DNA from 2 places in the Paenibacillus nuruki genome. Region 2 is predicted to be linked to the other one. Evidence: a T-box and tRNA genes for the amino acid it is inferred to sense, from the RefSeq annotation. Region 2 holds a T-box; the other holds one or more tRNA genes.
The links. The T-box of region 2 lies ahead of leuS (leucine--tRNA ligase). A T-box ahead of a tRNA ligase gene usually reads a tRNA of that ligase, here a tRNA-Leu.
Positions count from the first base shown of each region.

Region 1 (3,260 bases), 340 kb from region 2:
TAGGTTGGGGGTGGAAGTGCCGCAAGGCATGGAGCTGACCAATACTAATCGGTCGAGGGCTTATCCAAAATCTACAAACGCGGTGTTTCAGTTTTCGGATTCAGTTTTCAGGGAGCAACACAGCCTGACTGTTTGGTAATGATGGCGGAGGGGTTCCACACGTACCCATCCCGAACACGACCGTTAAGCCCTCCAGCGCCGATGGTACTTGGACCGCAGGGTCCTGGGAGAGTAGGACGTTGCCAAGCAGAGCAGTACAGATTGACCGTTTCAAGGAGCGATCCGAGGAGACGGTGACTATTCCCTGATAGCTCAGTTGGTAGAGCACTCGACTGTTAATCGAGTTGTCACAGGTTCGAGTCCTGTTCGGGGAGCCATATGGAGAGGTGTCCGAGCTGGCCGAAGGAGCACGATTGGAAATCGTGTAGGCGTCACAAGCGTCTCGAGGGTTCGAATCCCTCTCTCTCCGCCAGAGGCCGTTTTATTAGAGAAAATTAATTAGTTTTAAATTAACTTGTTCTTAAAGTAATAAGATGTTAATATGTAAAGTGTTGGTTTTATTGTGGCCCGTTGGTCAAGTGGTTAAGACACCTCCCTTTCACGGAGGTAACAGGGGTTCGAGTCCCCTACGGGTCATATTTACTTCTTGGAGATTTAGCTCAGCTGGGAGAGCATCTGCCTTACAAGCAGAGGGTCGGCGGTTCGATCCCGTCAATCTCCACCATAGAATTTTATAGCAAGTATTAATGACGCGGGGTGGAGCAGTCCGGTAGCTCGTCGGGCTCATAACCCGAAGGTCACAGGTTCAAATCCTGTCCCCGCAATTAATCTGGAACCGTGGTGTAGGGGTTAACATGCCTGCCTGTCACGCAGGAGATCGCGGGTTCAAATCCCGTCGGTTCCGCCATTTTCTTTAAAAGAAAATTGGCTCGATCATAAGTAATGCAATGAATATTACATTGCGGACGTGGCTCAGCGGTAGAGCATCGCCTTGCCAAGGCGAGGGTCGTGGGTTCGATTCCCATCGTCCGCTCCAATATTTTCTACATTTTATTTGCGCCCTTAGCTCAGCTGGATAGAGCGTTTGACTACGAATCAAAAGGCCAGGAGTTCGAATCTCTTAGGGCGCGCCATTTTTATCTTGATTGGCCGGTGTGGCGGAATTGGCAGACGCGCGCGACTCAAAATCGTGAGGGAAACCGTGGGGGTTCGAGTCCCTTCACCGGCATATTATTTATCGGGACGTAGCTCAGCTTGGTAGAGCACCTGGTTTGGGTCCAGGGGGTCGCATGTTCAAATCGTGTCGTCCCGATACTAAAAAACCATTGATCATTATGATCAATGGTTTTTTTATGTTTATTTTAAATTCATATTTATTTTAAATATAGCTGTAGAACTATAAAAACTTTTTACTCTGAAAGATATACAATAATTAAAATATAAACAACAGAATATAAAATAGTAGCCATTACAGATATATAAAAGTAGATATTAAAAGCAAATAAGAATGTATAAAACGAATAGAAAAATGATAATAAATATTAATGAACACTAGAATATAACTAACGACTTAATTATAGGGATACATATAGATGGAGTTATAAATAATTATCATTTTAGTTGAAATACTCCGAAGTTGTTTCGAAAATACAATTGATATAACTTCAATGAAATTTTGTTATTTTATTAACTCAAGTTGATTTATATTTGCTATAATAAAATGAAAGAGATACATATGTTCGCCTATTGAGGTCAAATCGAATATATGATTAAGATTATGATTTCTAGCGATGATATGGTTAAATCCTGATAGTTAAATGATTTAGTTTATACTAGCTAGGTGATTTAATGTGCGATATACAGAATAGATTTATTTTGTATAAAAGTTGTCTTATATATTCAAGTAAGATCATTAATACTTATGGGGTACAACAAGGGAGCGATAGATTTGCGTGTTATGGGAATTGATCCCGGGATTGCGATCGTTGGGTTTGGATTTATTGATAAAAACGGAAGTAAGTTGACTCCTGTTCAATACGGATGTATTCAAACGGAAGCTCATACACCGGATGAGGATAGATTATTACATGTCTATGAAGGTACAGTGCAATTGATTGAGAAATATCAGCCAGACACTGTAGCTTTTGAAAAACTCTTTTTTAATCGGAATGTAACCAATGCGATGTCTGTTAGTCAGGCACGTGGAGTGATGATATTAGCTGCTAAACAAAAGGGATTACCTATTGCAGAATATACACCAATGCAAGTAAAACAAGCTGTTGTTGGTTATGGTAAAGCTGAAAAAAGACAGGTTCAAGAAATGATTCGAATGTTTTTAAATTTGCAAAAAATTCCGAAGCCTGATGATGTGGCTGATGCGTTAGCTGTTGCTGTATGTCATGCGCATTCTTATTTGCTAAACTCCAAGATAAATGAGGTATTGAAAAAATGATTGATTTTTTGCGCGGACCGATTGTCCATTTGGAGAATGAATATGTGATTGTAGATATGCAAGGAATCGGGTATCGTGTGTTTTGCCCTAATCCTTATGCATGGATGAAAGAAGCAGGCGAAGTGACTATCTACACTCATCATTATGTACGTGAAGATGCGATTCAACTTTTTGGATTTCCTACTCGTGATGAACAGAAGTTATTTCGTAAATTGATTGAGGTGTCAGGAATTGGCCCACGTGTAGCACTTGGGATTTTGAGTGGTGGTAGTCCAGAGGGTGTAGTTACTGCTATTTATCAAGAAAATATTACGTTCTTGACCAAATTGCCTGGGATTGGTAAAAAGACAGCACAACGTATGATTTTGGACTTAAAAGATAAACTAGGTGGTATTGGAGATTCTCTGATTACTACAGGGTTATTTGCTCCGGCGATATCTACAAATACTTCTGGAGAAGTATGGCCTGAAGTGCGCGATGGACTGAAAGCATTAGGATATACGGATACCGAATTAGATCGAATCTGGCAAACGTTGAAACACGAGGTATTCCCTGATGATACAGCCGATGATGTGATGAAGAGAGCACTAAAAATGTTGTATACTGGCTAATACAATCATTATGCTAAAATAAATCAAAAGAATAGAAATTCAATATATTTCAGTCTATTTGAGAGTAAAGATCATAGATTTTGTGGAAGATTGTATCGTACTGAAAAGTTTTTTCTATTTTGCATATATTACGAATAATACAGTAGTTAATGTAGTAATTAAGATCGTAATTAATATAGTGATTAGGATTATAATTA
Region 1 is NZ_OY725677.1:389,263-392,522, forward strand. Features, by position in the region: rRNA gene RCP16_RS01915 (23S ribosomal RNA) at 1-68, shown strand, start outside; rRNA gene rrf (5S ribosomal RNA) at 132-248, shown strand; tRNA gene RCP16_RS01925 (tRNA-Asn) at 302-377, shown strand; tRNA gene RCP16_RS01930 (tRNA-Ser) at 381-472, shown strand; tRNA gene RCP16_RS01935 (tRNA-Glu) at 565-636, shown strand; tRNA gene RCP16_RS01940 (tRNA-Val) at 649-724, shown strand; tRNA gene RCP16_RS01945 (tRNA-Met) at 751-824, shown strand; tRNA gene RCP16_RS01950 (tRNA-Asp) at 832-907, shown strand; tRNA gene RCP16_RS01955 (tRNA-Gly) at 962-1,036, shown strand; tRNA gene RCP16_RS01960 (tRNA-Arg) at 1,057-1,133, shown strand; tRNA gene RCP16_RS01965 (tRNA-Leu) at 1,149-1,228, shown strand; tRNA gene RCP16_RS01970 (tRNA-Pro) at 1,239-1,312, shown strand; gene ruvC (crossover junction endodeoxyribonuclease RuvC) at 1,949-2,452, shown strand; gene ruvA (Holliday junction branch migration protein RuvA) at 2,449-3,063, shown strand.
Region 1: it encodes a tRNA-Leu, which carries the amino acid that the T-box ahead of leuS (leucine--tRNA ligase) is inferred to sense. The anticodon was not compared.

Region 2 (3,260 bases):
TATGCTGTCAAAGGATTCGGATATCCATTATTTGCGTATTCCTTTTTAACATGGGTCACTTATCGTAGTCCTGAAAATAAATTAAGTACTGCGATTGGTTGGTTCTGGGTTGCTTATTCCGGAGGTATGTTTGTATTGGGAGCTTATTATTCCAGTTATGCAATCAAACATCTAGGGTATATGCAGACATTATGGAGTGCTGTAGTACTTGCAGGAATCGGAGCTATTTTTGCTTTGTTAATCAATCGTGATCGCTTACCGAAAAAAGCAGGCAATGCCCGTGAAACATTACGTGAACTCAGCAAAGGCTTAACCATTGTCAAAACGCATCCCAAAGTCGGATTGAGTGGGATCGTACGGGTTATCAATAGTGTAGGTTCCTACGGATTCCCTGTATTTTTACCATTACATATGGCACAGTACGGTATACAAACCGGTACATGGCTCAATATTTGGGGAACGATTTTTTTAGGTAATATCGTATTCAATCTACTATTCGGGATTATCGGTGACAAGTTTGGTTGGAGACAGACGGTGATGTGGTTTGGTGGAGTGGGATGTGGAATTTTCACATTATTACTATTCTATGTTCCTGAATGGACGAACGGTAATTTGTGGATTACAACGATTGTTGGATTTATCTGGGGTGGATTATTAGCCGGTTATGTTCCAATCGCTGCACTTGCTCCATCGGTTGCAGGTGGAAATAAAGGGCCTGCCATGTCGATCGTGAATCTAGGTGCGGGGTTATCTGCATTTATTGCGCCTGCAATTGCTTTTGCTTTTATTGGTACGATCGGTGCAGAAGGGGTCGTATGGATATTTGCTATCCTTTATTTTATCAGCGCAATTATTACCAAATTTATTACAACACCTGAAGAAGATGCCGCCAAATTAGCAGGCAAACGCAAAGTGCAAGAGAATATTGCGTAATCATTGACTTTCACAGGTGAATTTTTTAAAATAGAACTATTGTTATATTTTATAATACAATGCTCAGTGAAAAGGAATAGTAATATCAGTAAGCATGTAATGATAGAGAGTCGACGGGTGGTGCAAGTCGATATGATACTGGTATGAACTCACCTTGGAGATATGTTGCAAGAATATGTGGCACGCTGTGATCGTTAGCGATACATAGTCAGCGTTGTTATGATAGTTCTGAACGACATCGGCTTCCTACCGTTATCAGGCAACTAAGTGAGTGAATAGCAAAGTATGCTTGTTCACTAACTAGGGTGGTACCGCGAGACACAACCTCTCGTCCCTAGCGATATTATGCGCTATGGATGAGAGGTTTTTTTGTCGCATATGCGCAGTAAAACAGAACGAAATTAATCTACACCACAGACACAAACGGTCTTTAAGACCGAAGGAGGACACATTGATGACAGATTCAAAAACAGCTCAACCCGGTTATCATCCACAGCAGATCGAACCAAAGTGGCAAGGATATTGGGATCAGCACAAAACATTTAAAACACAAGAAGAACCAGGTAAGCCAAAATTTTATGCTTTGGATATGTTCCCTTACCCATCTGGAGCAGGACTACATGTAGGGCATCCTGAAGGGTACACAGCAACAGATATCGTGTCTCGTTACAAACGGATGCGCGGTTTTAATGTTCTTCACCCAATGGGCTGGGATGCTTTTGGTCTACCGGCAGAACAATACGCGATGGATACAGGTGAACATCCTCGTGATATTACATTCAAAAATATTGATAATTTCCGTCGTCAAATTAAATCACTAGGTTTCTCTTATGATTGGGATCGTGAGATCAGTACAACCGATCCACAGTATTACAAATGGACACAATGGATCTTTATCCAACTGTATAATAAAGGGCTTGCTTATGTAGACGAAGTAGCTGTGAACTGGTGTGAAGCATTAGGAACAGTACTTGCGAATGAAGAAGTTATTGATGGCAAAAGTGAACGTGGAGGACATCCGGTTGTCCGCAAACCGATGCGTCAATGGGTGTTACGCATCACTGAATACGCAGAGCGTCTGTTAGATGATTTGGAAGAATTGGATTGGACAGAAAGTATCAAAGATATGCAGCGTAACTGGATCGGCAAATCTGTCGGTGCAGAAGTTCATTTTGATATCGAAGGTACAGATAAGAATCTAACGGTATTTACAACTCGTGCAGATACATTATTCGGTGCAACATACTGCGTATTAGCTCCTGAACACGAATTAGTAGACCTGATTACAACACCTGAACAAAAAGCGGCTGTTAAAGCTTACCAAGACCAAGCAACGCATAAGAGTGATCTGGAGCGTACTGATTTGGCAAAAGATAAAACAGGCGTATTTACAGGTGCTTATGCGATTAATCCAGCAGGTGGAGAAAAATTACCAATCTGGATCGCTGATTATGTTCTTGCAGGTTACGGTACAGGCGCTATTATGGCTGTTCCTGCCCATGATGCTCGTGACTGGGAATTTGCGAAGAAATTCAATTTGGAAATTAAAGAAGTGGTAGCTGGTGGTAGTGTACAAGAAGAAGTGTACACAGGCGAAGGCGAACATGTAAATTCTGATTTCTTAAATGGATTAAATACAACCGATGCGATTGCTAAAATGATTGCATGGCTTGAAGAAAGTGGCAAAGGACAAGGTAAAGTCACTTATCGTCTACGTGATTGGTTGTTCAGCCGTCAACGCTACTGGGGAGAGCCTATTCCTATTTTGCATTTAGAAGATGGGACGATGAAGACTGTTCCTGAATCTGAATTGCCTTTATTGCTTCCTGATATTGATCAAATCAAACCTTCAGGTACAGGCGAATCACCACTCGCTAATATCACGGACTGGGTAGAGACGATTGATTCTGAAACAGGAATGAAAGCACGCCGTGAAACAAATACAATGCCACAGTGGGCAGGTAGTTGCTGGTATTACTTGCGTTATATCGATCCACACAATGATGATGCTTTGTGTTCACCAGAGAAGCAAAAAGAATGGTTACCTGTTGATCTATATATCGGCGGTGTAGAGCACGCTGTTCTTCACTTGTTGTACGCTCGTTTCTGGCATAAAGTACTATACGATATCGGTGTAGTCGATACGAAAGAGCCTTTCCAAAAACTTGTGAATCAGGGCATGATTTTAGGTAATAATAACGAGAAAATGAGTAAATCTCGTGGTAACGTGATTAATCCAGATGATATCGTCAATGAATATGGCGCAGATACATTACGTCTATATGAAATGTTTATGGGACCACTGGAAGCAACGAAGCCTTGGAATG
Region 2 is NZ_OY725677.1:726,869-730,128, forward strand. Features, by position in the region: gene RCP16_RS03305 (MFS transporter) at 1-933, shown strand, start outside; T-box leader at 991-1,272, shown strand; gene leuS (leucine--tRNA ligase) at 1,388-3,260, shown strand, end outside.